2 regions of the Glutamicibacter sp. NPDC090743 genome follow, and region 2 is predicted to be linked to the other one. Evidence: riboswitches for the same ligand, from Rfam matches in the RefSeq annotation. Region 2 holds a riboswitch; the other holds the start of a gene.
What was found. A riboswitch is a leader RNA that binds a small molecule or an ion and turns the genes downstream of it on or off. The one in region 2 is predicted to bind glycine.

Region 1: another riboswitch for glycine. It lies ahead of gcvP (aminomethyl-transferring glycine dehydrogenase); the one in region 2 lies ahead of cycA (D-serine/D-alanine/glycine transporter).

Annotation. Positions count from the first base shown of each region.
Region 1 is NZ_JBIVXE010000005.1:127,473-143,092, forward strand. It holds gene ACIQTS_RS11535 (lysostaphin resistance A-like protein) at 1-480, shown strand, start outside; gene ACIQTS_RS11540 (hypothetical protein) at 555-1,685, opposite strand; gene ACIQTS_RS11545 (NADH:flavin oxidoreductase/NADH oxidase) at 1,826-2,935, opposite strand; gene mgtE (magnesium transporter) at 2,994-4,349, opposite strand; gene ACIQTS_RS11555 (L-serine ammonia-lyase) at 4,766-6,175, opposite strand; gene glyA (serine hydroxymethyltransferase) at 6,361-7,683, opposite strand; gene gcvH (glycine cleavage system protein GcvH) at 7,683-8,063, opposite strand; gene gcvT (glycine cleavage system aminomethyltransferase GcvT) at 8,124-9,251, opposite strand; gene gcvP (aminomethyl-transferring glycine dehydrogenase) at 9,265-12,111, opposite strand; glycine riboswitch at 12,276-12,373, opposite strand; gene ACIQTS_RS11580 (SGNH/GDSL hydrolase family protein) at 12,476-13,264, opposite strand; gene ACIQTS_RS11585 (serine hydrolase domain-containing protein) at 13,300-14,463, opposite strand; gene ACIQTS_RS11590 (APC family permease) at 14,738-15,620, shown strand, end outside.
Region 2 is NZ_JBIVXE010000002.1:92,514-108,133, forward strand. It holds gene ACIQTS_RS03780 (DUF2786 domain-containing protein) at 1-172, shown strand, start outside; gene ACIQTS_RS03785 (CynX/NimT family MFS transporter) at 169-1,416, opposite strand; gene ACIQTS_RS03790 (GatB/YqeY domain-containing protein) at 1,532-1,990, opposite strand; gene ACIQTS_RS03795 (DUF4232 domain-containing protein) at 2,100-3,524, shown strand; gene ACIQTS_RS03800 (carbamoyl-phosphate synthase) at 3,537-4,811, opposite strand; gene ACIQTS_RS03805 (peptidoglycan bridge formation glycyltransferase FemA/FemB family protein) at 4,825-5,967, opposite strand; gene ACIQTS_RS03810 (metal-sensitive transcriptional regulator) at 6,064-6,393, shown strand; gene ACIQTS_RS03815 (heavy-metal-associated domain-containing protein) at 6,453-6,767, shown strand; gene ACIQTS_RS03820 (heavy metal translocating P-type ATPase) at 6,824-9,082, shown strand; glycine riboswitch at 9,312-9,410, shown strand; gene cycA (D-serine/D-alanine/glycine transporter) at 9,732-11,234, shown strand; gene ACIQTS_RS03830 (4a-hydroxytetrahydrobiopterin dehydratase) at 11,403-11,726, shown strand; gene ACIQTS_RS03835 (FUSC family protein) at 11,710-12,765, opposite strand; gene ACIQTS_RS03840 (MarR family winged helix-turn-helix transcriptional regulator) at 12,762-13,214, opposite strand; gene ACIQTS_RS03845 (GMC family oxidoreductase) at 13,385-14,908, opposite strand; gene ACIQTS_RS03850 (EamA family transporter) at 15,035-15,620, opposite strand, start outside.

The sequences.
Region 1 (15,620 bases), on a different contig from region 2:
CCAGTTCCCTTCTTCACCATCGGCCATCTCTACGATGTCTGGGGGCTTCTCGATGTGGCGGCGTTCGCTATCGCGGCAGGCTATCTGACCTGGCGCACCGGTGGCCTTGAAGCAGCGATGGCGATGCACATCATCAACAACACCTTCTTGTTCCTGCTCGGTGCAATGGGCGTAGTTGATCTGAACGCCACGGAATCCAACCCGCTCTCGCTGGTCTTCTCGGTGTGCTTCATGGCCCTATTGACCTTCGTGCTGGTGAAGCTGGCAGACAGGCAAGGCATTGCGCGTACGGCAGGCCCGATTCCAGCAGCAGAGCGCCGTCCGATGCTGCAGCCTTGGCAGATGAACCAGCCACCGGTTCACCCTAACCAGGCCTACTGGGCTCCTCCGGCCTATCAGCCTGGACAGCAGCAGAACTCCGATCACGGTTCAGATGTTTCCCCACCGGCTCCCCCGGCAGCCGGCTCGTCAGATCGCTAGGCACCAGATAGCTGGAACGCAAAAAACGATCCGCGCAGGATTTCCTGTGCGGATCGTTTCATTTAGTGAACTGTTCAGGATTTGGCCCAGCGCAGCAAGGCTGCGATTCCTGCACCGCCAGGAATCACCGAATCCGGTACATAGCGAATGCTGGCATCGGTCAGCGCGGTGGCCCGCAGGAGCACTTCTGGCGCCGGCCATTCCCCGACGACCAGCTCTGCATGGTCATCTCCGTCCTGATGGGCAATCCATGGTTCGGCGCTCAAGGCGCGAAGGGTATGCTCGCTTTGGTACTGTCCAACCAGCACCATTTCGGCTTGCGCCGATTGGAGCGCAGTGACAACTTCATCGAGTCCGACAGCAAGCTGCGCTTTGCCGTTGCCGGACTGCGCAGCGATCTTCGATTCCAATTCAGCCAGGGACTTGGCTTTCACTTCCTCAACAAGCTTGGTGATTTGGGCATCGACTTGCTTGGTGTCCGCACCCCCGGTGCGCGTATGCGAGTCGATGACTTCTACATAGTCTTTGAGCGCCACGGGTACTGCCCCGAGCACCAGTTCACGAGCCTTGATGTCGCCCGAAAGAATGATCAGGCGGACGTAGTTCTCGTTGGACATTTCACTGATCAGCTCGGCAACTTCGTCAGCGTTTCGACGAGCCATCTCATCGGCGGCGGCCTGCGCCTTGGGCTGGTCGTATTCCCCGGGCACCTTGCGTGCATGGTGGATTTCCTCGGGCAACCCGACGATGCCACGGCTGCCCAGGCGTTCAGGTGACGCCGTATTGTAGAGGTGCACCTCGCCTCCGTCCTTGCTGACTTCAGCTACGAGGTAGGAGAACGATCCGCCACGGGCGCGGGCCAGCGCCGTGAAGTTCGGGAACGGACCCACATCAACCGATGAAGTTTGGACCTTGAGGCCTGGGATGACTTCGTTCAGGACGATTTCGCCGTCATGAACAGCTACGAACCGTGCTACTGGTGCTCGCAGTCCCTGGGCTGGCTCCAGTGCGCCGATCAGTGCTTGGACATCGCTGGGCTGCGCCTGCTGGCTCTTGAGCAGCTTGGCTACCTCGTCCGGAAGCCGGTCTGCTGCTTCCTGGGCAGCAGTGGTTCCCAACGATGCATCCACGAGAGCTGTGCTCCACGAGCCGTTTCTCCGATAGAGCGAAGCGTCGATTCCATTAGAATCCGCGCGTAGTGCCATGCTGACTCCCTTCCGCACGCGACCCTTGGCCGCGGTGCGACTAGATCCGTGGCACTAACCTAACATCACTATTCAGTGGCTGGAAGAGGTAACCAGAAACTATGTCGTTGTTTGGATGAAATCAGCATGGCAACTTGCGTTTACCAGCGGCCGCGCCAGTATTGGGCGGGGAATGCCATCGGTGCACCCAATTCCTGCGCCGAACGGTTAGCCCACTGCGGATCGCCCAGTGCAGCGCGCCCAACGCAGACGCCGTCCGCTTGCCCGGTCACGACGATCTGCTCTGCCTGCATCGGCTCGGTGATGACGCCGACCGCGGTAACGAAGGCATCCTGGGGCAGCGCTTCCTTCACTGCCTGAGCCAACGGCACTTGGTAGCCCGGACCAGACGGTCCGTTGAACTTGCCAATTCCTGCACTGGAGAGGTCGAAGTGGCGCACACCGTAGCCGTAGAGTTCCTTGGCGATCCGAACGGTGTCAGCAATGCTCCATCCATCGTCCACCCAGTCTTCTCCGGAGAAGCGAATGCCCAGGGCCTTGTTTTCCGGCCACACGGCAGCCACTGCCTCGATGACTTCACGCAGGTATCGAGTGCGGTTCTCGAAGCTGCCACCGTATTCGTCGGTGCGCTTATTGGTCAGCGGCGACAGGAATTGGTGCACCAGGTAGCCATGCGCGGCATGGATCTGGATCAGGTCGAATCCGGCCGCGTCGGCACGCTTGGCCGCATCAGCCCAGTCCTGCACCGATGCCTCGATCTGTTCCACGCTCATCGCGGTAGCTGGCTTCAGCCCGTAGAGCTCGCTGGGCGAGGAAGTGAAGGTTTCCCAGCCGCCATCTTCCGCGCTGATGCTGCCGGATTTTCCAGCTTCTTCAAGATCCTTGAGCCAGCCATAGGTCGATGCCTTGGCTCCGGCGTGCGCCAGCTGCACGCCGGCGGCTGCCCCATGGGCGCGGATGTATCGGGCAATCGGTTTCCAGGCTTCGGCCTGCTCGTCATTCCACAGGCCGGTATCGCGATCCGAGATCCTGCCTTCAGCTGCCACCGCAGTTGCTTCGGCGATCACCAAGGAGTATCCGCCATGGGCCATGGAACCCAGGTGAGCCAAGTGCCAGGTCGTTGGAACGCCGTCGCGTTTTTCCACGGAATACTGGCACATCGGCGGAAGCACGACGCGGTTGCGAAGCTTCAGGCCTTCTCCGCTTCTGGCCGGGACAGTAAATTCAGTAAAGAGCTTGCTATGAGGCATACCTGTTACGACGCTGGGATGCGCGAATTTATTCCGCGCACCCCAGTGCAGCTGCAGGCTATCCAAGAATCAGCACGGCCACCGACAGGTAGACGATCAGCCCGGCGGCATCCACGAAGGTTGAAATGAAGGGGTTGGAAAATACCGCAGGATCAACCTTGAAGAATTTACCGATGATCGGCATCACCCCGCCGACAGCGGCAGCAATGCTGCACAGCGCCACCAGGCTGATGCCTATCACCAATCCGATACGCAGTTCGAAAATGCTCCCGGCCACCACCAGCGCTATGGCGCCCAGGCACAGTCCCAGGACCGCTCCGATTCGCACCTCGCGCATCAGCACCCGCCAGAAGTCGCTTCCCCGCACATCCCCCATGGCCAGCGCACGGGTGACAGTGGTCGCCGCCTGGTTGCCGGTGTTCCCGCCAATGCCCACGATCAAGGGGATGAACAAGCTGAGCACCACCATCGACTCCAGTGTCTGCTCGAAACTGGACAGCACCTTGACCGTCAAGGTGGCGCCGATAGCCAGGACCAGCAGCCAGATGATGCGCGCCTTCACCAGGTGGCGCAATGGCGTCCCCAAGTAAGGGCGGAAGAGCGGATCCGTTCCGGAGCCGTACGCGGAGCGGCGCTCTTCGGCATCCTCAAGGATCCCGATCGCCATGGGCAAGGTCAGCACTCCCAGCAGGCGATCTTCCCGATCAAGCACCGGGAGCATCCCTGCCTTCCGATCCACCACCACCCGTGCCGCGCTCGTCTCCGGCTCGCAGGCCTGGACGACCGGGCTCTGGGTGCACAGTTCTCCGATCGTTGTCCCGGCCGGCTCGGTGAGCAGCTCGCTGAGCTTGATGGTGCCAAGCAGCCGGCGTTCATCATCGATCACCAGGATGAGCTGCGCGTTCTCGCAGTTCCCGAGGCGTGCGCTGATGCGTTCCAGGGTTTCGGCCACAGACAGCTGCGGATGGGTGGCGATGAAATCCGGGGACATCGCCCTGCCGGCGCTTGCTTCCGGATAGCCCAGCAGGATTCCGGTTTCCTGGCGCTTGGCCTTCGGCAGCCCTGACAGCAGTTTCGTGGCCACGATCGCTGGCAGTTCATCGAACAGCGCTACCCGTCCCGCGGCGGGGAGCTGGGCGAAGGCATCGATGACGGTCTGCGACTGCAGCGCCCGCACCAGGTCGGCTTGCACCGGGGCGTCGAGTTCCCGGAAAACCAGTACCGCGGCCTGCTTGTCCAGCAGCCGGTAGGCCAGGGCAGCCTCCGTGGCATCCAGTGCTTCGAGGTGCTCAATGGTCTGGGCGATGTGCAGACCGCCCAGCAACCCTGCCGCGAGCTGGAATTCTGCGTGATTGAGATGGGAGCGCAAGGCTCGCGAAATAGTAGAGAAGTCTACCTTTTCTGGAGAAAACATGATTTTGGTCCAAATGGTTCATTTGGCGCGTGAATACAAGCCTGCCAGCAACTTCTCACCGCTCAATCACCCCATGAATACAGGGAGATAAATCAGTCAGTATTTGCGTGCAGGACCAGGCGCCGGTGACATGTACAAGAGTCACGAACTCGTTGGGATCCCATGGCAGGATGCTGCCAGATTCGGCTGATTCGGCTACGAGCGTCCGGGTGAGTTCGTGTGCATAGATCGACTAGAACTGTCTTCCACGACACTCACCTCCTCGAAACTGGTTTGCGCTAGCGCGCTTTGGGCCTAGTCCCAGTTCTATCAGCTATGGCTGGGAATTGCCGGACTTGGGGGCCAAGATCACATTTAAAAAGTTCGGGAGACCTGCAGTGCAGGCCTCCCGAACTGGGTCATGCGTTACTGGGAAATCAGCATTCCACCACGTTGACGGCCAGGCCGCCCATCGCAGTTTCCTTGTACTTGTCGCTCATGTCCTTGCCGGTTTCGCGCATGGTGATAATGACTTCATCCAAGGTGACGTGATGTTCGCCGTCGCCCATCAGCGCCATCTTCGCCGCGTTCACTGCCTTGGAAGCAGCGATGGCGTTGCGTTCGATGCAAGGGATCTGGACCAGTCCGCCGATCGGGTCGCAGGTCAGGCCAAGGTTGTGTTCCATGGCGATTTCCGCTGCGTTCTCTACCTGCGCTGGGGTGCCGCCAAGAATTTCGGCCAGGCCGCCAGCAGCCATCGATGATGCCGAACCGACTTCGCCCTGGCAGCCGACTTCGGCGCCGGAGATCGATGCCTGCTCCTTATACAGCACGCCGACGGCACCAGCGGTGAGCAGGAAGCGTACGACAGCGTCGTGCTTTTCCTCCTCATTCCAGTACTTTGCGCCCGGTGCGTAGTGGGTGGCGTAGAACAGCACGGCCGGGATGATGCCCGCTGCGCCGTTGGTTGGAGCGGTGACCACGCGTCCGCCGGAGGCGTTCTCCTCATTGACGGCCAGCGCAACGAGGTTGATCCATTCCTGCCAGTAGACCGGATCCCGGTCCTTGTCTTCCTTGCGCAGGCGTTCATGCCATTCGGGCGCACGGCGGCGAACCTTCAGGCCGCCGGGCAGCACACCGGTGCGTTCCAGCGCGGAATCCTTGCAGTCTTCCATCACTTCGTAGATGTGGACCAGGCCGTTGCGGATCTCGTCGCGGGACCGGTAGGCCATTTCGTTGGCCATCATGATGTCGGCAATGGACAGGCCGGTTTCCTTCACATGTTCCAGCAGCTTGGCTGCCGTGGTGAAGGGATAGGGCTGCTTGTTCAGCTTCTCTTCGAGGTTCTTCTCGATGCGGTCTTCGGCGCCTTCGCGCACGATGAAGCCGCCGCCTACGGAGAAGAAGGTCTCGTTGGCGATTTCGTTGCCGTCAGCGTCGAGGGCAATGAACTTCACGCCGTTGGTGTGGCGTGGCAGTACGGTGAGCGGATGCTGGATCATGTCTTCGACCTTGTAGTTCAGGTCCTTGCGCTGATCAAGCTGTTCGGCCAGGTGGAGGATTCCAGTGGCTTCCATGTCCGCCAGGCGGTCATCGACCTGTGATGGCAGCACGGTTTCAGGTTCGAAGCCTTCAAGCCCCAGCATGATGGCAGTGAAGGTGCCGTGGCCGCGTCCGGTAGCGGCCAGGGATCCGTAGACATCAACACGGATATTTTCCAGTGCGTCCAGTTGGCCTTCTCGGATTACTTGGGCAATGAATGCGTGTGCTGCACGCATTGGTCCCACGGTATGGCTGGAAGACGGTCCGATGCCAACCGAGAAAAGATCGAATACGCTAACCGCCATAGCGGGTCACATCCTTAGAACTTGGGTAATCCGAGAGCTTCTGCCCCGGATCTGTGGAGTGTGGTTCCAGAGGCGTGCGGCCACCGCACGTACCGTGCAGCGCCTGGACCTCTGGATGTTGAAAGACCGCGGGCCCGAAAAGCGAGTATTTCCACCTTCCGGGCCCACATCCTAATCAGATGATGCTACTCGGAAACCTTAGCCAGTTCCGGGTACAGCGGGTGGGCCGCGGCAAGCTTCAGAACACGATCCTTCAGCTCCGGCAACACCGCCGCATTACCCTCAGCACCAGCAATCAACGTCTGTGCAATGATCTCCGCAACCTCAGCGAACGCAGCCTCCGAGAAACCACGGGTAGCCAACGCCGGGGTACCAATACGCAACCCCGAAGTCACCATCGGCGGACGAGGATCAAACGGCACCGAATTGCGGTTCACCGTGATCTCCACCTGAGCCAAAAGATCCTCACCCTGCTGCCCATCCAACTCGCTATTACGCAAGTCAACGAGCACCATGTGAACATCCGTGCCACCAGTCAAAACGCTGATGCCCTTGGCAACAACATCTTCCTGGGTCAAGCGCTCAGCCAAAATACGCGCACCAGCCAAGGTCCGCTCCTGGCGCTCCTTGAACTCCGGCGACGCAGCAATCTTGAACGCCACCGCCTTGCCAGCAATCACGTGCTCCAACGGACCACCCTGCTGGCCAGGGAACACCGCCGAGTTCAGCTTCTTCGCGATCTCCGCATCATTCGAGAGAATAATGCCGCCACGAGGACCAGCAAGCGTCTTATGCGTCGTGGAAGTCACCACGTGAGCGTGCGGGACCGGCGAAGGATGCAACCCGGTAGCCACCAGGCCAGCGAAGTGCGCCATATCCACGAACAGGTACGCGCCGACCTTGTCCGCGATTTCGCGGAAACGCTGGAAATCCAGCTGGCGCGGGTACGCCGACCAGCCAGCAACAATCATCTTCGGCTGGTTCTCGATGGCAAGGCGCTCCACCTCGTCCATGTCCACTTCATAGGTTTCCTCGTCCACACCGTAAGGAACGATGTTGAACAAGCGGCCCGAGAAGTTCAGCTTCATGCCGTGGGTCAGGTGGCCACCGTGGTTCAGGTTCAGCCCCAGCACGGTATCGCCCGGACGCACCAGCGCGTGGTACACCGACGCGTTGGCCTGCGCACCGGAGTGAGGCTGCACATTAGCGAACTTCGCCCCGAACAGGTCCTTGAGCCGCTCGATCGCCAGCGTCTCGATGACATCAACTTCCTCGCAACCGCCGTAGTAGCGGCGGCCCGGGTAGCCCTCGGCATACTTGTTGGTCAGTACCGAACCCTGCGCCTGCATGATTGCCTGCGCAGTGTGGTTCTCAGAAGCGATCATTTCCAGGCCGCGCTGCTGGCGAGCCAGCTCAGCGTCAATACGCTGCGCGATCTCCGGGTCCAGCGAAGCCAGCGACTGGGTCAACGTTGCAGCGGCAACGGATTCAAAAGTCTGGTTGCTCATTACTCGACGTTTCCACCGTTCGCGCTTGCGTAGTCAGCTGCCGAAAGCAGCGGACCCTCTTCGGCGACCTCAACGGTGAACAGCCAGCCGGCACCGTATGGGTCTTCGTTCAGGATGCCTGGGTTGTCCACTGCCTCGTCGTTGATGGCAACGATGGTGCCGGTCACTGGCGAGTACAGGTCGGAAACCGACTTGGTGGACTCGACTTCGCCACAGGTCTCGCCTGCGGTAACGGAGTCGCCGACCTCTGGCAGGTCGACGTAGACCACGTCGCCCAGGGCGTCGGCGGCAACCTGGGTGATGCCGATCTTTGCTGGGGACGATGCATCGATCCACTCGTGTTCGGCCGAGTAGCGCAATGACGAAAGAACTTTACTCACGGTATTTCCTCTCCCAAGGGAATTAGCGGGCGATTTGCTTAGCCCTACTGATGTTTAACGTTACTTGGCTCGGGTGTAGAACGGCAGTTCGACTACGACAAAAGGCAAAGTCTTACCACGCAGGTCTACCTCCAGCTCGGTTCCCACTGCACCGAATTCGGCGTCGACATAACCCAGTGCAACCGGGTAGCCCAGGGTTGGCGAAGGCTGGCCGGAGGTGATTTCACCGATGGTTGCGCCGTCCTTCACGATGGCGTAGCCGCCGCGGCCGGCGCGCTTGCCCAGGCCCTTGAGGCCGACGAGCTTGCGTGGCGGGGTCGCACCGCGCAACGCTTCCAGGGCTTCGCGGCCCACGAAGTCCTCTTCCTTCTTGAAGGAGACCACCGGACCGAATCCGGCATCGAACGGGGTGCGTTCCAGGGACAGCTCGTTGCCGTACAGAGGCATGCCGGCTTCAAGGCGCAGCGAGTCGCGGGCAGCCAAGCCGCAAGGAACCAGCTCGTGGTCCTTGCCGGCTTCAACACTCTTTTCCCAGAGTGCTGCCGCATCCTCGTTTTCGATGATCAGCTCGAAGCCGTCTTCGCCGGTGTAGCCGGTGCGGGCCAGCAGCACGTCGATGCCGCCGAGCACCACCTTCACCGCAGCGTAGTACTTCAGCTCGGTGACAGCCTGGGCGGTTGCCTCGTCGGCGGCCAGCTTGCGCACAATCGCCTCGGCGTTCGGTCCCTGGACGGCGATCAGCGACTGGCGGCCCGAAGCGTCGTCCACGACGACGTCGAAGCCGGCGGCGCGGGCAGCCAGCTCGGCGGCAACCACCGGGGCGTTGCCGGCGTTGGGCACGACGAGGAACTTCTCCTCTTCCAGGCGGTAGACGATCAGGTCATCGATGATCTTGCCCTCGGCGTCAAGTATCAGCGAGTACTTCGCCTTGCCGACCTTCATGATGCTCAGGTTCCCTGCCAGGGCGGTGTTCAGCGCGTTGCCGGCTTCCGGGCCGGAGAGGTAGACCTCGCCCATGTGGGACAGGTCGAACAGGCCAGCGGTGGAGCGCACGGCCTTGTGCTCTGCCAGTTCCGATCCGTACTTCAACGGCATGTCCCAGCCGCCGAAGTCGGTGAAGTTGGCGCCGAGAGCTTCGTGCTGCGCGTGCAGCGCGGTGTGCTTGAGTGCTTGGGTAGTCTCAGTCATCTCTAACTCTTCCTTAGTCTTCGAAGGCTTCGGGAGCCGGGCAGGAGCAGATCAGGTTGCGGTCGCCACCGGCGCCGTCGATGCGGCCCACGGTTGGGAAGTACTTGTCGAACTTCAGCGCCGGGACCGGGAAGGCCGCCTGCTCGACCGAGTACTTGCGGTCCCACTTGCTGTTGACCACAGCGGAGACCGTGTGCGGAGCGTTGCGCAATGGGGACTCCTCGATGCTGTAGGCACCGGAGAGGACCTCGTCCATTTCCTGGCGGATGGTGATCATCGCTTCAATGAAGCGCTCGATCTCGGCCAGGTCCTCGGATTCGGTGGGCTCCACCATCAGGGTGCCTGCCACAGGGAAGGACAGGGTCGGCGCGTGGAAACCGAAGTCGATCAGGCGCTTGGCCACGTCCTCGGCGGTGACCCCGGTCTTGGCGGTCAGTTCGCGCAGGTCCAGGATGCACTCGTGGGCAACCAGGTCCTTGTTGCCGGTGAACAGTACCGGGAAGTGCTCGTTCAGGCGCTTGGCAATGTAGTTCGCGTTCAGGATCGCGTGCTTGGTGGCTTCGGTCAAGCCGTCCCCGCCCATCATCGCGATGTAGGCCCAGGAGATCGGCAGGACGCCGGCCGAGCCGAAAGCGGTCGCCACCACCGGCACGCCGTCACGCTCGGAGTAGGTGCCCGAAGCATCGCCTGGCAGGAATGGCAGCAGGTGCTCGCCAACGCCGATTGGGCCTACGCCTGGACCGCCACCGCCGTGCGGGATGCAGAAGGTCTTGTGCAGGTTCAGGTGCGACACGTCGCCGCCGAACTTGCCTGGCTGGGCCAAGCCAACCATGGCGTTCATGTTCGCGCCATCGATGTACACCTGGCCGCCGGCGGCGTGGACCTTGTCGCAGACCTCGCGCACGTCCGCGTCGTAGACGCCGTGGGTGGATGGGTAGGTGATCATGATGGCTGCAAGGACGTCCTTGTTGGCCTCGATCTTGGCATCCAGGTCATTCGCGTCGATGGTGCCATCGGCTGCGGTCTTCACGACCACCACGCGCATCCCGGCCAGCACTGCCGACGCGGCATTGGTGCCGTGGGCCGAAGCCGGAATCAGGCACAGATCGCGCTGGCCTTCGCCGCGCGAACGGTGGTAGTCCGAGATGGCCAGCAGGCCCGCGTATTCGCCCTGCGAGCCGGCGTTGGGCTGGATCGAAACGCCAGCGTAGCCGGTGATTGCGGTCAGGCGCCCTTCCAGGTCGGTGATCAGCTCGCGCCAGCCCTCGGTCTGCGCTGCAGGCGCGTAGGGGTGGATCGAGGCGAATTCCGGCCAGGTGATGGATTCCATTTCGGCGGCCGAGTTCAGCTTCATGGTGCACGAACCCAGCGGGATCATGGTGCGGTCCAGGGCCAGGTCGCGGTCCGAGAGCCGGCGCAGGTAGCGCATCATCTGGGTTTCGGAGGAGATGGTGTTGAAGATCGGGTGGGTCATGAAGTCGCTGGTGCGCACCTGCCCTGCCGGGATCTCGAAGCCTTCCGGAGCCGAGAGCTCTGCGCCGAAGACCTCAAGCAGGGTCTTGACTACGCCCGAGGTGGTGGCCTCGTCGGTGGAGATGCCCACCTGGGTCTCGCCCACCTTGCGCAGGTTGATGCCTGCTTCGATGGCCTTGGCAATGATGGCATCGGCGTTCTCGACGTTCACCACAACGGTGTCGAAGAAGGAGTCCGAAGCCAGGGTGTAGCCGCCGGAAACCAGCGAGCTGGCGATGACCCGGGCGTGGTTGTTGGCGCGCGAGGCGATCTGCTTCAGGCCGGCTGGGCCGTGGTAGACGGCGTACATCGAAGCGCAGATGGCCAGCAGGGCCTGTGCGGTGCAGATGTTGGATGTGGCCTTTTCGCGGCGGATGTGCTGCTCGCGGGTCTGCAGGGCCAAGCGGTAGGCAGGGACTCCGGCGTCGTCGGCCGAAACGCCCACCAGGCGTCCTGGCATGGAGCGGGTCAGGCCATCGGCCACGGCCATGTAGGCAGCGTGCGGTCCGCCGAAGAACAGCGGCACGCCGAATCGCTGGGTGTTGCCCACGGCGATATCGGCACCCTGCTCGCCCGGAGGGGTGATCATGGTCAGGGCCAGCAGGTCGGCAATCACGGTAACCATGGCGCCGGCTTCCTTGGCGGCGGCGATGATCGAAGCGTGGTCCGCGATCGAGCCGTCGTTGCCAGGCTGCTGCAGGACAATGCCGGAGATCTCGCCCTCTGGCAAGCCTGCGGAAAGGTCGGCAACCTCGACTTCGAAGCCCAGTGCGTCAGCGCGGCCCTGCACGACTTTGAGGGTCTGCGGGAAGATGTTGGAGTCCAGCACGGTCTTGCCCTTGGACTTCTTCTTGTTGGCGCGGCGCATCATCAGCACGGCTTCGGCGGCAGCGGAGGATTCGTCCAGCAGCGACGCGTTGGCGATGGGCAGGCCGGTCAGGTCCATGACCATGGTCTGGAAGTTCAGCAGGGCTTCGAGGCGGCCCTGGGAGATTTCCGGCTGGTACGGGGTGTAAGCGGTGTACCAGGCTGGGTTTTCCACGATGTTGCGGCGGATCACAGCTGGGGTGATGGTGTCGTAGAAGCCCTGGCCGATCATCTGGGTCTTCATGACGTTCTTCGAGGCAAGCGCACGCAGGTGGGCTAGGGCTTCGGTTTCGCTCAGGGCGTCTGGGATATCCAGTGCGGAGTCCTGGCGGATGTCTGCCGGAACGGCGGTGTCGATCAGTTCTTCCAGGCTGTCGTAGCCCAGGGTCTGAAGCATGGTGGTGACGTCGGAAGGACGTGGGCCGATATGGCGTGAAACGAATTCAGTATTCGCTCGTGCCGAAGTCTGCGTGATGGTCATGGTGCTGGTATCTCCATGGGATCTGTCTTGGCGCATGCCAAAGGAAGGTCTTTTTACCTCCCCATCCCTGTTGCATAACCTGAGAGTTTTACGCATCCAGCAAACCAAGCCGGGCACTTGCACCTTCGGTGAACCGGAACGGGCCGGTTTCTTTCCAGAGTTGCCTCATGATGGCGGTACGGGTGCCTGAGAGTTTCCTGGGGAGGAATTGCTCCTACGGCGCCCGTCCATGGTGTGAACGGGACTCTCCCGCCATCCGTCTATGGCGCGCGCTGCCGGCCGGAGACCTGCAGCACACCACCATGTTACCTGCCCCGCCCCCAAGGTCAAACAGGAGCGGGGTCCGGAAAAGTCATAAATGCGTTCAGTTGGCGTCGGCAGTTAAACGGATGTAATCAGGATATTTCGCTGACAGGGAATCACCCGACGAGGTGCCGGTGATCCGGCGCTTGACCCACGGAGCCAAATGCTCCCTGGCCCAGCCCAATTCCTGCTTCAGCTTTTCGCCGCGCGAGTTCACGGCCAGTTCCGGCAGGGACGGCTGCTGGATCCTGGAGGACCAGTTTCCCTCGGTGATCCGATGGGTGCCGAGCACGTCAAGGACCTTCGAGGCCATCAGCGTGTGGCCCAGCTCGTTCATGTGCAGCCGATCCACCGCCCAGTAGCGCAGATCGGAGAATTCGCGCCACCGCCAGTAATCGGCGATCACCGCGCCGTACTCGTCCGCGATTTCGCGAACCTTCTCGTTGTAAATGGCCGTGCGCGGACGGGTCTTGGAGAACAACGGTGATTCCACGGTGTCGAAACCGGTGAACAGCACGACCGCGCTTCCGGCTTCGGCAAAGCGGCGCACCATGCCTTCATAGCCGCGCATCAGCGCATCCAGGTCCGCCTTCGGGCGCAGGATGTCATTGCCGCCGGCATAGATGGTGACCAGGTCCGGGGCCAGTGCGAGCGCCTGGTCCAGCTGCTGGTTGATCACCTGCCCGATCTTCTTGCCGCGCACCGCCAGGTTGGCGTATTCCCATTCGCCTTCGGCGCAGAGCACTTCCGAAACCCGGTCCGCCCAGCCGCGGACCTGGTTGGGCCGGGTCGGATCCACATCGCCAACGCCTTCGGTGAACGAGTCACCTAGTGCCACAAACTTCTTCACTTCGCTCCTGCTTCGTTCCATTCCCGATGGGTTTACTACGCGTTGCTGCCGGCAGCCTGGGCCGACATGTTCTTCTGCATGATCAGCTGGCGGGCCAGCTGGCTGAGCTTGACTCCGGTGGAGATCTCCTTGGCGCCTTCATTGCGCGAGGGGATGAATCCGAAGCCCAGCTGGTGGGCTGGATCAGCAAAGGCCAGCGAGGAGTTCGCACCGTCATGGCCGTAGGCGAAAATCGATCCGTAGTTGTTGCGCGCGGTGGCCTTCATGAACCCCAGGGCGAAGGCCTGCAGCAGTCCATTGGTCCGGTCATGGCCGTAGACCAGTTCGGTGGAAACCTGGGGCCAGGTGTCGGCGGTGAGGAATCCGCGGGTGGTGCCCAGTGCCGGCACTGCACCGAATGAAGCGGCATAGATTGCGGCCAGCCCTTGGGCATTGGCGACCGCGCCCATGGATGCGGGGCCCAGTTCGCGCACCTGAGGCGCGTTGGCCAGTTCGTGCCAGTTGTAGACCGGGCCGTTTTCCAGCGCGAAACCGGAGGCCGAGTTCACCGAAAGCCCCGCCGGGGAGAACGGATCGAAGAATTCCGGTGCGGCGTCAGCGCCCGGCAATACATCGCGGTAGCGCGATTCCAGCGCGGGGTCCTGGCCGATGTAGGCTTCGGCTCCCAGCGGCTTGCGGATGCGCTCCTCGAAGACTTCTTTCAGTTCCTTGCCGGTGACCCGGCGTACCAGTTCTTCCATGAGCACGCCCATGGTGATCGCGTGGTAGCCGACAATGTTCTGGCCCAGCGGCCAGACGCTTGGCATGGAAGCGAGCACCTTGGCGTATTCGGCGGAGTTCAAGAGGATCTCGCTGGGCACGCCCCCGGGCACACCGAGCACTCCCGCTTGGTGGCTGAGCACCTCGCCGACGGTGAGCTGGGATTTCCCGTTGTCCCCGAATTCCGGCCAGTAGGTGGCCATTGGCGCGTTCGGATCAATCAGCCCATCTTGCACGAGCAGTGCCACGACCAGCGCGCCTAGGCCCTTGGTGCAGGAGAAGACACAGGTCAGCGCGTCACCAGAGAGGTGCTCGCCGACGCTGTGGCTGAGCACCAATTCGCCGCGGTGGTACAGGGCCAGCTGCGCCGAATAGCCTTCTTCCTCAGCGGCTCGCGCCTCTAGTGCTTCCGCCAGGGGCGCGAAATATTCAGTGATCACCGATTGCATCTAAATCCTTTAAAGTGCTTGTCTCTCATCAACTAACCCTAACCGCTTCGATCCCATGACCCGGTGGCTCCACACGCTGACCCGACACCTAGCATATAGGTACGTCAGCTCACAGCATTAGCTTGTTTTAGCCACTAATCGACATTTCACTACCGCTGGACTCCGAGGTCTGTGAGCCAGCCTTGAAGCCGGTTTGCCCACTTCATGCGCTGACCCTAAAGTTGTAATGTTTGCCTACAAAATTGAAGGAGATGATCTCGATCGCATGACTGTGAACAGTGACACGGCCGTTACCGACGGCAAAGAAACAGAACTCCGCAGGGTGATTGGCCCGAAGCTGCTGCTATTCCTCATCATGGGCGATATCATCGGCGCCGGAATTTTCGCCATCACCGGCAAAGTTGCCGGCCAGGTGGGCGGAGCCGCTTGGCTGCCGTTCCTGATCGCTTTCACGATCGCGACCCTCACCGCCTTCAGCTACCTCGAACTGGTGACCAAATATCCGCGCGCGGCCGGTGCCGCCTTGTACATCCACAAGGCATTCGGCATCCACTTCGTCACCTTCCTGGTGGCGTTCACCGTGGCTTGCTCGGGCATCACCAGCGCCGCCACCTCGGCCACCTTGGTGGGGCGCAACCTGCTCATTGGCATTGGCCAGTTTGTCGAGGGTGTTCCCAACACCCCGGAAGCGGGCATGTGGGCAGCTATTGCGATCATCGTGATCCTCGCAGTGATCAACTTCCGCGGCGTGGGCGAGAGCGTGAAGTTCAACCTCGTGCTGACCATAGTTTCGCTGGCCATCATGGCCGCGATCATCGGCATCGGCTTCGCGGTGATCGCCTCGGGCCAGGGTGACATTTCCCGCCTGGTGGTCTTCGAGACCCCCACCGACCGCAGCGTCTTCGCCGCCGTGACCATGGGTACTGCCATTGCGTTCTTCGCGATGGTGGGCTTCGAGGATTCGGTGAACCTGGTTGAGGAAACCAAGAATCCCAAGAAGACCTTCCCGAAGATCATGCTCATCGGCCTGGGCATCTGCGCCTTGATCTACATGCTGGTGGCCGTCACGGTGATCATGGTGATCCCGACCGGCGATCTGCTGAACCCGAAGAACCCGGATGCCGGCATCCTGCTGGATGTTGTGCGCA
Region 2 (15,620 bases):
ACAGGTCGACGAATTCGTCAGCAGCCAATATCCGTTCCTGCGCCGCAGCAGGAACCGCGCCGCAGCCGGAAGCGCCAATGCCTCATTGGCCGGACGGGTCGCAGGAAGCCAGGCAGATCTCGGTTTCGACAAGCACGTCGACTCAGCCGCGACCGGCGAAGTCGCCAGCTAGCGCACTTGCTCTAGTTGCGTGTCCTCGATGTAGCGCGGACGCCCGGCCATGATGCCGACCAGGGTCTGGAAAACGATCAAGCCGGCAATTAGCCACATTGGCGCAACCCATGAACCCGAAGTTTCGTGCAGCACCCCGACCAGGAACGGACCGGGGAACGCCAGCAGATAGCCCGCAGACTGGCCGAAGGTGGAGAGCTTCGAGACACCCGCGGCGGTGCGGGCCTTCAAGCCGATCATGGTCAAGGCCAGCGGGAAGTTCGACCCGCAAATGCCCAGCAGCACCGACCACAGCACCGCTCCCTGGACCGGAGCAAGCAGCATGCCGATGATCGCGATGATGCCCACGGCACCGTTGAAGATCACCAGTGGCGCCTGGTTCGAGAATTTGGCAGCGAGCGCCGGCATCACGAAGGACAAAGGCACGCCCACACCCAGCAGGATCGCCAGCAGGGATCCAGCGAATGCCGGCGAGACTCCCAAGTCGATGAAGATCTTGGGCAGCCACCCCATGAAGATATAAGCCACGGCGGACTGCCCGCCGAAGAACAACGCCACCCACCATGCGGTGGCGTTCTTGCTCATCGGCCCGATGTCGGCCGCATCATTTGAGTTACTGGCAAGATGCTGCTGCTGGGCTGCGATTTGGTTGCGCATCCCGAAGTACACCAAAAGCCACAGCACCAGCGCCAGCAAGGCCAGAATTGCCCAGAATCCCAAGCCCACGCGCCAGTTTCCGCCGAGCATCTGATTCACCGGCACGGCGACCCCCGCAACTCCGGAAGCACCCAAGGCAACCGCCGTAGTGTAGGCGCCGGTGACAATCCCGATCTTTCCCGGGAACCAGCGCTTGACCAGTACCGGCATGAGAATGTTGCCCACCGCGATGCCCGCAAGGGCCAATGCGGTGCACAGCAGGAAGAATCCGGTCCCCGGAGCCACCGCGCGCAGGGCAATGCCCAACAGGACAGCACCCATGGCTGAGGCCACCACTAGTTCCGGTCCGCGCTTCCCGGCCAGCCGCGGCGCCAAGGGACCCAGCAGCGCGAAGCACAGTGGAGGGATGCCGGTGATCATTCCGGCCACGAAGCCATTCATCTGCAGGTCGCCAATCACCAGATCAAGCAGGGACCCCAAGGAGGTGACGGCAGGACGCAGGTTCAGCGAGGCCAGGATGATGGCAAGGATCAGCAGTGCGCCAGAGCCCTTGGACAGGGTGGCGCGGTTTTTCGGGAAGTCAGGCATGGTATCCACAGACTATCTGCTTCAAAACCCGGTTCCCATCCCCGTTGCCTGGACTACGGCAACGGGCCGCCCCAAAAGTGGGACGGCCCGTGCCGAATGAAAAGTCCAGTGTTGGCTAGCCCAGTTTGGCGCGCACCATCTGGGAGACAGCCTTGCCGTCGAAGCGGCCAGCGATTTCGGCGCCGACCAGCTTCATGGCCTGGCCCATGTCCTTCATGGTCAGGTCGTGATCGGCTGCAAGTTCGGCCATGATCCTCTCGACAATGTCCTGGGCTTGCGCTTCGTCAAGCATCTTGGGCAGGTACGTGGAGATGAATGCAGCTTCGGCCAGTTCGCGTTCAGCCAATTCGGTGCGGCCATCCTTGGCGGCCAGTCCAGCAGTTTCCTCGCGGTTGCCGACTTCCTTGCGAAGCAGGTTCTCGACATCCTGGTCGTTGAGCTCGCTGGGGTTCTTTCCGGACTTTTCCTTGGTGCCGATGGCACTGAGGATATTGCGCAGGGTCGTCTTCTCCAGCTCGTTGCCGGCCTTCAGATGGGCGATGCTGTCATCGCGCAGGCGATCTTTCAAACTCATGGGAACTCGCTTTCAATACGTGTGCTTGAAATTTTACTCGCATTATCCGGTTACCGTTTTCCGGAGTACCAGCGGTCAAGCATGAGGTCGCATTTGATACAGTAGCCAGATGAATTCACTGCGCGCTGGAGCTAGCGTCATCGCACTGGCTCTTATCGCAGCCATCCTGGTGATCTGGCAGCCATGGAATTCCTGCGACGCGCCCGATGAAGTTTGCGATTTCGTTGCAGCCGTCGAGGACCGGGACGGGGTCCTTGGCGTCCAGATGTCCTCCGAGGTCATGGATCACGATGCCTTGGCCGCACCGGATCTGTCAGTTGACCTGCAATTCGTGCTCTCGGATCAGCTCGATCCTGCACAAGCGGAAGAAATCGTGCGGGAGATGGCACAACAGATCCAGGCTGGGGCCCATGCCCTGAACTTGCGGGACATCGATCTGGCCTTTGTCGCCGGTGAACCCCAGAATATCCCAGGCTCAAAGACGAAAACCTACCCACTGGAAGTCTCCGACAATTTTTCGCACTTTGGAGGCGAAGAGCAAGCGAAGCCTGGTCTTCTCGGTGAGAGGGCTTCATTCGCGTTCCGCCTACGCGAGCTCGGCGCGGCAAGTGCGGCTAACTACTCGGCCACGGCGTTTAATTTGGAGCAGCTGCTGGCGCTGGGAAAATTCGCTGCACAGGCCAAGCACCCCACCGATTTGGCACTAGCAGACCGATCCGTGCGCTATTCGCCCGCGAATCGCACTGATATTCCCGAGCTCCAGCTTCTTATCGAGGCGGCCAAGCGAGGTGTCTTCGAGAGCGCCAGCATTGATCATTCCGGATTGAACCTGGTCCTCGGCAACGAGGCGCCAGCAGAGGCGGAAAAGGAAACCCGCTTATGGCTGGAGCGGCAGGGTCCCTTTGGCGAGCCCATGCCCTACAAGCTGGCATCGCCTCGATACGAGGTCCTTGCTGAAGGCTGGGTTGGAGACAAGAAACCACAATGGCTGATCCCCAAGCCTGTGGTTCTTCCCGACAAGGTCAAAAGCTGGCCAGCGAATCAGTCAGCTCCGTTGTGCGCAGAGGGGGACTTGGAAATAGCCCTCGGCGCACCCGATGCAGCTGCCGGTTCACGGTACATGGCGGTCTACGCCAAGAACATTTCTGCTCGCTCGTGCGCGTTGCAGTCCTACCCGCAGATCGATTTCCTCAACGATGCCGGCGATGCCCAGCCGGATATCGAGCTGCAGCCCGAACCGGATATCCTCCTTGAACGCGTTGCCATCCCTTCCGGCGAAGCGGTGATTTCGACGCTGGATTGGAATGCCATGTCAACGTCCCAGGATCCGGATGAAACCGTTGCCCTGGTCATCGCCGCAGCCAAGGGAATGAAACCGGTCCAGCTCGCACCCCAATACGATGGCCAGCCGACGTCCCTTGACATCCTGGACGGGGCGCAGATCGCCCAAAGCCCCTGGGTCCAGGCGCGCGACGGGTGGGCAATTCCTGGAGACGCCTTCAAACCGCAACCACCGGCCACTCCTAGGCCCTAGGCCTGGGCAAGCCTACTGGGTGCGCGGCGGGAACGCCTTGAACTTGCGGTAGTGGTTGGCCGCATTCAACAGCAGGTAGAGCTTGCGGCGAGGGTTCTTCTCGGCTGCGAATTTCAACGGGTTCGAGACCTTGCCGGCCTTGAGCAGTGCTTCCGCCTTGCGGCCGGTTCCGCTGTCCAGGAAGCGGCGCAGCAAGTGGTGCGGCAGCACGGTGAATAGCCGCTGGCGCGACAGCTGCAAGACACCTGTCCCGGTGTCCACCACCGCGTCGGTTTCCGGGTTCGACTGATCGAACTGCGCGCCGAGGAACTCGGTGACATAGAAACGGGCCGGGTTCACCCCGGCTGCGGTCAGGTAGAAGTGGTTGCGGCCCAGGCGCGGGTTGATCTCGAAGAATTTGATCTGGCCATCGCGGTGATCGTATTTGGCATCGATCATGGCAATTCCGCGCCAGCCCAGTTCTTCGAGCATGCGCGCGCCATCGGCGGCCATCGCATCGTTGCGACTGCTGACAATGGCGGCCGAATTGCCCAGCACCAGCGGGGCATGCTCCTCGATCACCACTTCGCCGTAGCCGGCGAAGATGACCTTTTCTTCCTGGGTGGCGAAGTAGGTGCACAGGCGCATCGCGTCATCTCCACCCGGAATGTACTCCTGGAAGATATAGCCCGAGTCGTAGCCGCTGCCATCGATTCTGGAAACCAGGGCTTCGAGGTCGGCGCGGCTGTCGATGGTGTGGATCTTCTGCTTGCCCGCGAACTTGGCGGCGATCCAATCCGCGGAGCTCGATGGCTTGCCGATGACCGGGTAGTCGAAGGAACCTACAAGCGAATCCAGCGGGGTTCCCGGGTAATACACGGCGGTGCGCGGATGGGCGATGCCCAATTTTTCGGCGAGCGCGTAGAAGTTCTCTTTCAGTGCCGCACCCTCGATGGTTTCCAGCTGGGGGTACGGGATGACGTACTGTTCCTCAAGCTGCTCACGGTTCTTGGCGATCAGCATGATGTGGAAGTCCAGGGAGCCGAAGAGCATCAGCGGCCGATCCGCCGCGGACTTCAGCTCATCGGCCAGCTCGGCCAGGGCCGCGACTACGCGTCCCTCGTCGGCCATGGAGCCGATGGGGCGCAGTTCGATGGCTATCGAGTGCTCGATGACGCCGTTGCCGGCAGCCGGCAGGACCACCGAGCGAACCCCGTAGGCCTCGTAGAATTCGCGCGCCAGGGTGTAGGTGCCGATGTCCCCGCCGAGGATGACCGGGACAAATGGCTGGGTTGGATCGATTGCCAAAGTGGTGTTTTCCCTACTTCTTGCGCCAGTTCATGTATTTTTCGAAGGCCCACGCCAGGGGCTTGTTCAGCGCCAGGTCCCACTCGCCGTTGGTCTGCACGATGTCGCAGCCGGTGTTGGTCTTGAACTTGGTCAGCCCCGAGAGGTGGTGCTCCTTGTCCAGGGTCGCGCTCACGCCGCCCTGGTCCAGGTAGCGGCAACCGGCCTCGATGGAATCGATGACCATGTGCTGCATGATCGCCTTCGGCGCGAACAGCTTGCGCTGCTCCGAGGAGGAAGCGCCGTACAGGTACCAGGCCAGGTTCGAGGAACGGATGACAATGGATGCGGCCAGGTCCACGCCTTCATTGCTGGCGATGTACAGGGTGCAGGAGCCCGGCACCGCTTCGTTGAGCACGGTGTGCATCTTCTCGAAGTAGCCCAGCGGGCGGCCGGTGAAGTCCTGGCGATCCGCGGTGTGGTTGTACAGGGCATGGAAGCGGGCCATGTCCTTGGTCTGGCCGACTTCGATTTCCAGGGTGCTCTTCAGCGCCTTGCGGGTCTCGTTGCGGGTGGTCGCCGAGTAGCTGGCCATGACCTGGTCCACGTCCAGCTGGTTGCCGTCATCATCTTGCAACGCCACGCGGGCCACGAATTCCGGCTGGCCCGCAGCGAAGTCCAGTCCCACATCTTCTTTGGAGAAGCCCATTTCCAGCAAGGCGTCATTCAGCGCTAGCGCGGTGCCTGAGGTGCTCTGGGTTTCAAGGTCAGCGAGCTGGGTGAACCCTTCCTTGCCCAGGTTCTTGCGCACCGCGGCGGCACCCCAGGTGCGCACGGCCAGTCCCGGGCCCATCTTCAGCTGGAATGCGCCACGATTCTTCAGGTAGGCGGCCAGCGGCTGGATTACCTGTCCCGGAGCATAGGTGCCGAAGTCGATGACCGGGCCATCGGGGATGTAGGCGAGGGTCTTCTTGATGACCGGGGCTGCACGATGCAGCACCAGTGCCGCGCCCACCAGCTCGTCTTCCTCGAACCAGCCGAGGGATTCACCGCGCCAGCCGCCCTTGACCTGAGCCCATTCGGGACGCTGCAGGAAGCTGACGTCTTGGGCGGTCTCAAGGAATGCTGAGTGCTCGGTGCCGGAAATCGGACGCACATGAAGTTCGTTGTGGCTCACGGGTGAAATCCTACCGTGCTTCCCTCTCCGGCTGGGGGATGCTGGATACCCCTAGGGGGTACTTGACTTAATACCCCTAGGGGGTATAATCGTTATATGGATACCAACCACACGCCACATGAAACAGCTGAGCACCACGGCTATCACGCGGATAAAAGCGCGTTGGAACGACGCCTGAAGCGCATTGAAGGCCAGGTGCGCGGAGTGGCCAAGATGGTCGATGAAGACAAGTACTGCATCGACATCCTGACCCAGATCTCCGCTATCAACGCGGCATTGCACAAGGTCAGCGTGCAGCTGATCGATGACCATATCGGCCATTGCGTGGTTGATGCGGCCAAGTCATCCATCGAGACGGGTGATCCATCCATCGTGCAAGACAAAATCGCCGAGGCCACGGCCGCCATCTCCCGTTTGGTGCGCTGAGCGCGCCCCAACGCACCCATTTCCAATTCACACAGAATTCATCGAAAGAGAGCAAGATCATGAGCCACAACTGCAATTGCGGATGCTCCTCGGAAAAGAACTCCAACCAGGGCCTGCAGATCATTCCCCGCGAGCAGAGCACCCCGTTGACTAGCCATATGGAAATCAAGATCTCCGGCATGACCTGCGGCCACTGCGTATCCTCTGTCACCGAGGAGCTCAAGGAGCTTGATGGGGTGCAAGAGGTGGAAGTGTTCCTCGATGCGAAGGGCGTGTCCACCGCCAACGTCACCACCAGCGCAACCGTAAGCGAAGAGAGCATTCGCAATGCCATCGACGAGGCTGGTTACACCGTCGAAGCAATTAACGCCTAGCCGCAAAAAAGCCAGGCACCAAGCCTCAACGGCAAGAAAGTGCAAGGTCGTAAATCATGACTTCCCATGCCCCGCATGAAACAATCCCCGAATTGCGCACCGTCGATCTGGACATCCAGGGAATGACCTGCGCCTCGTGCGTGAATCGGGTGGAACGCAAACTCGGCAAGCTGCCCGGTGTCAGCGCGACGGTGAACCTGCCCCTGGAAACCGCCAAGGTCCAGGTCCCAGCCGATGTCACCGATGAGGCACTGATCGATACGGTGCACGCCGCCGGCTATACCGCTTCCCTCAAGCACCCGCCCAAACCCGCCGGTTCGGATCACCAGGGACACAGGGAGCATGATCACGGCGGGCACGAGCACCTGGTGCCCAACCACCTGCTGCGCCGCCTGCTGGTCTCCGCGATCTTCACCATTCCGCTGTTCATCATTTCCATGATTCCCGCAGCGCAGTTCCCGCATTGGGGTTGGGTCGCCTTCGCGCTGGCCACTCCCGTGGTCTTCTACGGCGCCTGGCCTTTCCACAAGGCAGCGGCCGTCAACGCACGGCACCTGGCCTCGACCATGGACACTCTGGTTTCCCTCGGTGTGCTCGCGGCCTACTTCTTCTCTGCAGTGCAGCTGATCCTCGATCCGCAGCTGACCGCCCATATCGGCATGGCCATGTCCGAGCATGCGCTCTACTTTGAAACTGCCGGCGTCGTGGCCACCTTGCTGCTGCTGGGCCGTTTCCTGGAGCACCGCGCCAAGTCCTCGGCATCCGATGCGCTGAAGTCCTTGCTGAACCTGGGCGCCAAGGATGCAGTGGTGCTTCGCGACGGCGCGGAAGTGAAGATCCCTGCCGGGCAGGTGCAGGTCGGAGACCATTTCGTGGTGCGCCCCGGCGAGAAGATCGCTACTGACGGCGTGGTCATTGACGGCGCCAGCGCGGTAGACACCTCGCTGCTTACCGGCGAATCGGTCCCGCAGAAGGCCGGGCCCGGCGATGAAGTCACCGGCGCGACCTTGAATGCCTCGGGCCGGCTGGTGATCGAAGCTACCCGCGTTGGCGCGGACACCACCTTGGCCCAGATGGGCAAGCTGGTCTCCGAAGCCCAGTCGGGCAAGGCGCCCATTGCCCGCCTGGCTGACCGGATTTCCTCCGTCTTCGTACCGATCGTACTGGCCATTGCGCTGCTCACGTTCGTGATCTGGTTCTTTGCCAGCGGCGATCCCTACCAGGCGTTCACCGCTGCGGTCGCCGTGCTGGTCATCGCCTGCCCCTGCGCATTGGGCCTGGCGACCCCGATCGGCTTGCTGGTCGGTACCGGCCGCGGCGCGCAGCTGGGCATCCTGATCCGCGGCCCGCAGGTCCTGGAAGATACCCGCAAGCTGGACACCATCGTGCTGGACAAGACCGGCACCGTGACCACCGGGGTCATGGCCCATCAGGGCACCCGGGCCATCGACGGAGTCGATCCCGATGAGGTCCTGGCCTTGGCCGGTGCCGTGGAACACCATTCCGAGCATCCGATCGCCCAGGCCATCGCCAAGGCCGCAGCCGGCTTGGGCCCGCTGCCCGAAGCCAGCGACTTCGATTCCGATCCGGGCGGCGGCGTGGTCGGCACGGTCAACGGGCATCGCGTTGCCGTAGGCCGCTTCAGCTGGCTCGAAGCCCAGGGCGCGTCCTTGGATGACTGCGCCAAGGCCATGCTCGCGGAAGCCGAGCAGGCCGGCGCGACCGCCATCCTGGTCGCGGTGGACCAGCAGTTCCAGGCAGTGATCTCGGTGGCGGACAAGATCAAGGACAGCTCCGCAAAAGCTATTGCCGAACTCCAGGAGCGCGGCCTGCGCGTGGTGCTGCTGACCGGCGACAACCAGTCGGTGGCTACCGAGGTTGCCGCCCAGGTAGGCATCAAGGCCGAGGACGTATTCGCCGGGGTCTTCCCTGCCGGCAAGGCCCAGGCGATCACCTCATTGCAAGAGCAGGGCAAGGTCGTGGCCATGGTGGGCGATGGCGTGAATGACGCGCCAGCACTGGCGCAGGCCGACCTCGGCATCGCCATGGGCTCGGGCACCGATGTGGCCATCGAAGCCGCGGACATCACCCTGATGGGTAACGACCTGCATCAGGTCACGCAGGCCATCGACCTGTCGGCCCGAACCCTGTCCACCATCAAGATGAACCTGTTCTGGGCTTTCGCCTACAACACTGCCGGCATTCCGATTGCGGCCCTGGGCTTGCTGAACCCGATGATCGCCGGAGCGGCCATGGCAGCCAGCTCGGTGCTGGTGGTACTGAACTCGCTGCGGCTGCGACGGTTCGGGAAGTAGCCCTCCGTACCTCCCCACGCGGGGCATCGGTTGAACCGATGCCCCGCTTTGCCGCATCCATGCCCTTGCTTCCCGAATCATTACGAAGCGGAGAATCCCCCCATTTCGCAAGCCACTTTCCACGATTGGCGTGGCCAAGCGGTTATCCGGGGCCCGAAGTGTGAAATTGCGACTTGCACCACGTTCATTTTTCTGCGCATACTGTGATGGCAATCACCACATATGCCGTTGATGCGTGGCGGGAGAGATCCGCTCACACCATGGGCGGGCGCCGTAGGAGCAATTTCCTCCCCGGGAAACTCTCAGGCACCCGTACCGCCACGACGAGGCAAATCTGGAAAGCAGCGCGGTTGTACCGCGCTCACCGAAGGAGCAAGCTTCGCCCAGTATTCGGGCCGAAGTGAAAACTCTCAGGTAGACATACAGATTGGGGAGGGACCAAGAACAGTGCCGCACCGAGCGCACCGGTTTCGAGGTACTCCCCGTGGCTTACCTGGCTCCTGCTCCCTGCGCAGCTTGCTAGGCACGCCAGCTGGCCCCCTCCCTATCGGATGTGCTCATCGAAGCGAGTCCCTGTGCTCCAAGCCATGAAGGCTTGGAGGCAGGACACCTTCGGGGCGTCACGCCACACTCCTGGAAGGCAACCAGCATGAGTACCACCAGTTCTGATCCCACTCTCGAGCGCGGGCTCTCCAATCGTCACATCCAGCTGATCGCCATTGGCGGCGCTATCGGCACCGGCCTGTTCATGGGCTCGGGCAAGACCATTTCGGTCGCCGGCCCGTCGGTCATCTTCGTTTACATGATCATCGGCTTCATGCTCTTCTTCGTCATGCGCGCCATGGGCGAGCTGCTGCTGAGCAACCTCGAATACAAGACCTTCGCCGACTTCGCCGGGGACCTGCTGGGCCCGTGGGCGGCGTTCTTCACCGGCTGGACCTACTGGTTCTGCTGGGTAGTCACCGGCATTGCCGACGTGGTGGCCATCGCCCACTACGTCGCCTTCTGGTGGGGCGACCTTCCGCTGTGGATCCCGGCGCTGGGCTGCATCGCACTGCTGCTGGTGCTGAACCTGGCCACCGTGAAGGCCTTCGGCGAAACCGAATTCTGGTTCGCGCTGATCAAGATCGTGGCCATCGGCGCGCTGATCGTGGTCGGCTTGGTCATGGTCATCACCGGCTTCGAGCACGACTCGGCCACCGCTTCCTTCTCCAACCTGTGGACCGAAGGCGGCATGTTCCCCACCGGCTTCATGGGCTTCGTCGCCGGCTTCCAGATTGCGGTGTTCGCGTTCGTGGGCATCGAGCTGGTTGGCACGACCGCGGCGGAAACCAAGGACCCCGAAAAGACGCTGCCCAAGGCGATCAATTCGATCCCCATCCGCATCCTGTTCTTCTACGTCGGAGCCTTGATCATCTTGATGACCGTGGAACCGTGGAACCTGTTCTCCGCCGAGCAGTCCCCGTTCGTGGGCATGTTCGCCCTGGCCGGCCTGGCCGGTGCGGCAGGCATCATCAACTTCGTGGTGCTCACCTCCGCGACCTCCAGCGCCAACTCGGGGATCTATTCGACCTCGCGCATGCTGCGCGGCCTGTCCATGGAAGGCGATGCGCCCCAGGGCTTCGCCAAGCTTTCCAGCCGCAAGGTGCCGAAGAACGCACTGATGTTCTCCTGCATGTTCCTGCTGGCAGGCGTCGCATTGCTCTACAGCGGCGACTCGGTGATGGGTGCCTTCACCCTGGTCACCACCGTCTCGGCCCTGTGCTTCATGTTCGTGTGGACCATCATCCTGCTCAGCTACCTGGTCTTCCGCGCACGCCGCCCGCATCTTCATGATGCTTCGAAGTTCAAGGTGCCCGGCGGGGTTGTCATGCCCTACGTGGTACTCGGCTTCTTCGGCTTCATCCTGTGGGCACTAACCACCCAGGCCGATACCTTCAGCGCCCTGCTGATCACCCCGGCATGGTTCCTGATCCTGGGCGCAGGCTACCTGTACATCCGCCGCAACCCCCAGCACCAGGCACTGCGCGCCGCGCACCTGGCGAAGGTGGCGCACGAACGCTATGAGGCCGCCGCCTACAGCGATGCGAAGTCCTTCTCCAAGCGCGAAGCGGAAACCGCCGCACAGGTTGCCGAGGACATCCGCCAGTAGCCCGAGCACTTGACAGCTGTCTCAGCCGGGCCCCGGCATCACCCGATGCCGGGGCCTAACTGCATAGTCGCTGGGATCGCTACCGCGATAGCCGGGGTCGATGCGATCATGATGGCAGGCAGCAACCACTTGCATAGTCCGACCCGCTGCCGCTTGGAGGAGAGAACCATGGCATCAACCGGTCCGTTACCGCGCTTCGAATTCGATCAGAGGCTGGGCGCCTTGCCTGATTGGAAGCGTGATGACTTGGGTTTGCGGGCCGCTTACCGTTTCGATTGCGCGAGCACGGCCTTGCAGTTCATTGTCCAGGTAGGCCTGCGCGCCGAGCAGGACAACCGGCATCCGCACCTGGAGTGGCGGGTTTCCATCGTCGAGCTGCGCCTAACGCACAACCAGCCCGAGCATCTGGGAGCACTGGACCTGGAATTAGCCCGCCATATCTCCATCGAGGCCGGCAAGCTCGAAGCGCAGGTGGTCACCGAGCACTGGTAGCCCCCGGCGTTCGGCCTTGGCGCCGGCGGGCCACCAGCAGCGAGATGGCGATGCTCTGCACCGCACCCACCAAGGCGCCCAGCGCCGTCATGAAGATGCGGTCGATGAGCAGGGACGCGGCCGGTTCAGGGCTGACCAGGTGGACCATGAGCAGTGCGGTGACCGTCATGAAGACCATCCCCACCGCATAGTTGCGCAGGATCACCAGCTCGATGACGAACTGCGAGGCCAGCGCAGCGGCCAGGATCACCCAGACCGGGGAATCGAAGGCGAAAACTATTGCGGTCAGCGCTACGCCAATGCAGGTGCCTGCGCAGCGCTGCAGCCCGCGGGCTACCCGCGCATAGGCATCAGCGCCGGTGACCGCGGCGATCGCGCCGAGACTGGCCCAGTACCAGTGGCCGTCGCTGAGCAGATGCCCTGCGATGCCCGCCAGCAGCACGCCCGAGCCCATTTGGAGCGACTGGGCCATGGCCAGGGGCGAGGGCGCCCAGGCATATCCGGAGCGCAGGGTATGGAGCAGGTTGGCTTTGCGCATCGACAGGCCAAGCATCAGCAGCATGCTGAAGGCCATTGTTCCGCCGCCGGCCAGCAGCACCCCGGTGAAGCTTTGCGAACTGGCCGGGATGCCCAGGCAGGCGCCGCCGGCGAAGACCGCGAAGACCGGTCCCGGCGGCATCCAGCGCGCGGCATGGGAGACGTAGTTGGCGCCAAAACCAATGAATGCCAGCACTAGCACACGTACCGGGAACGGTGCCTCGATAAGCGAAAAACAGGTGCCCAGCAGCATCGCGGCCAGTTGCACGATGCCTGCCGAGAACTGCTGCCAGAAACGCGGCGCGTACGCGTCGAAACGGCCGAAGACCGCGCAGAAGGCGCCGAACGCTGCATACATTGCCCAGTCAAGGCGGCCAAGGCCGGCCAACAGGATCAGCGGCGCGGCCAGGCTGATCGTCGCCTTGGCTGCCGGGATGAGCGACGGGCGGTGCGGGGCCACGACGACGCTGCGCTGCACTATTTCTTCCAGGTGGCGCTTCACTGGCGTGCCTCGCCGTCCTGCGTAGCGACCAGCTGCAGCAAGGCGCGCAGCTGCTCCCGCTGCGGCTCATCCAATGCGCCGAAGACCTTGGCTTCGTTATGCGAGGCAGCCTCCATCGCCCGGGCAGCGAATTTCCGGCCCTCGGGAGTCAGCGTGATGACGTTGCGGCGGCGGTCCTCCGGATCAACTTCGCGTTCCAGGATCCCACGGCTCGACAGCTGATCGAGGTAGGCCACCAGATGGCCGCGGTTCACATTCGAGCGATCTGCCAAGTCGTTCTGGGAGATGCCGCCGAACTCCTCCAGCGCGCAGATGATGGTGAAATGATGCCGGGACAAGGACTCGGATTCCATCAGCTCGGTGAGCTCCTGGGTGCCGATGCGTCCGGCTCGGGCGGTGAGATAGCTCAGCGAGTTCCATTGGAACTGCGGAATCCGGTGTTCGTTCATCCTTTCAAAATATCATTTCAGCTTGAAACGATTTCGCCCTGAAGCAGTTTATTCGATGTATCTCACACGCAGCTGGCGCGCGTTCCATCGCCAGCTGCGGTCCGCGGAATCGTCGTCTTTTGGAAGGTGAGGGCTCGTTCTCCTTGGCCACGGCCATAGTGCGCCGCCTGTCAGAGCCGAAGATCAGCCAAGAGGAATTTGGCGCCCAGTTCGCCGATGAGGATGGCCGGGGCATTGGTGTTGCCGGTGGTGATCTTGGGCATGATCGAGGCATCGATGACGCGCAGCCCTTCCAAGCCGCGTACCCGCAGCTGCGGATCCACCACGGCCTGCGCATCCGTGCCCATGCGGCAGGTACCCACCTGGTGGTGGTAGGTCACGACGTTGTTCCGAATGTAATCCTCCAGCTGCTCATCGCCGCGTATTTCTTCGCCCGGGTAGATTTCCCTCGCTCCCCAGTCCCCGGCCAAGGCATCTTGCTCCACCATCGCGCGGCATTGCTTCATCGATACCAGGAATGCCTGCATATCCCGCGGATCATCCAGCGCATTCAAATCGATGTTCACCGGGTCATCCAGGCCGGGCCCGCCCAGGGTGATTTCGCCGCGGCTGTGCGGGGTGACGATCCCGGAGTGCAAGGTGAAGGCAGTGCCATCGACCGGTTCCATGCCCGGGGAGTACATGGGCACGGCGAAGAAGATCGGCTGGGTGTCCGGGCGATCCAGGCCCTCGTGGGATCGGGTGAACATGTGCGATTGCGAGACGGAGACCCCGGCACGCGGGGCGGGTATCGCGCGGGTGGTGGTTTCGGCAATCACCGGTGCCAGCAGGTGGTCATGCAGGTTCTTTCCGACCTGATCCAGCTCATGCAGCGGCATGACGCCCGCGGCATCGAGCTCGGCCACCGGGCCGATGCCTGAGCGCAACAGGATTTGCGGGGATCCCAGGGCACCGGCGCTGAGCACCACCTCATCCGCGCGCAGCTCCTGCAGCTGCCCGCCGATCCGATAGCGCACGCCTACAGCGGATCCGGATTCGAGGATCACCGAATGCACCTCGGCGTCCGTGATGATTTCCATGCACTCGCGCACCGGCTTCAGATAGGCCTTCCAGGTATTGATGCGTTCGCCGCCAGCAACGTTGATCTGCTCCTTGGAAACGCCTTCCAGCTGCTCGCCGTTGTAGTCGGGATTGAATCCGATTCCGGACTGCACCGCGGCGTCGATAATCGACTGGTGGATCTCATCCAGCTCGTAGTCGTTGTCCACCGGCACCAGCCCATCGCTGCCGTGGAATTCGCTGGCGCCGCCAGAGAAGTTCTCGATTTCCTTGTAGATCGGCAGGACATTCTTCCAGGCCCACTGCTCGCCGCAGTCCTTGGCCCAGTCATCGAAATCCTGCGGGGCGCAGCGCACCCAGATGGTCGCATTCAGCGCGTGGGAACCGCCGAGCACCTTGCCCCGTGGCAGGTGCATCGGTTTGTTCGCTGCCCCGGCCATCGGGACGGTGTGGTAATCCCAGTCGTCCTTGCTATGCCACAGCTCGCCCATGCGCGAGAGGTCGTGGATGGCAGGGTTGGTGTCCTCGGAGCCAGCTTCGAACATGGTCACCCGCGCCCCGGCATCCACGAGCCGGCGCGCGACCACCGAGCCAGCCGAACCTGCGCCTACGACTATGACCGACTTGCTGCCCATGGGTTTTCCTCCAGCTAGGATGCCTGCGAAACTTGTTTCTCCCAGCCTGTACCGGCCAACGGGTTTTCCCTTGGCATCCGGCGCACAACAATTGGCATCGCGTGCGCGTTTTACCCTACGGGCCGCTTAGATCCCCTTGCGTGCCGCACGCAGTTCATCGACACGCACCAGCACCACGCCGCACACAATCAGCAGGCCGCCGAACAGCTGCACCGCACCCGGCAGCTCGGAGAGCAGCAGCCAAGCCCACAGCACCGCGAAAAGCACCTCGGTCAACGAGATGAAGCTGGCCACCTTGGACCCCAGTTCCCGGGCTGCCATCACCCCGGTGGTGTAGGAGAACACGGTGGCGATCAGGATCAGCCCGGTCAAGGCCAACCACCACGGGGTTTCATATCCAGCAAATGATCCGCTGCCGGCGGCCCACTGCATTGGAAGGATTCCCAAGCCGCCAACCAGCAGCATGGTTAGCGCGCCAACGGCCATGCCACCGGCCGACAGCATGATGGGTGGCAGCGCGCCATCGACCTTGGCGCTAATGAAGAAGTAGACCGTCAGGCCCACCGCTGCCCCCAAGCCCCAGAGCACGCCGATAGGATCAATCCGCGTGGCGCCGGTCAGATCCAGCACCGCCACCAGGCCCGCCAATGACAATAGGGTGCCAGCGATCGTTGCCGCCGATGGACGCTTCTGGTGCTTGGCCCAGAGCACC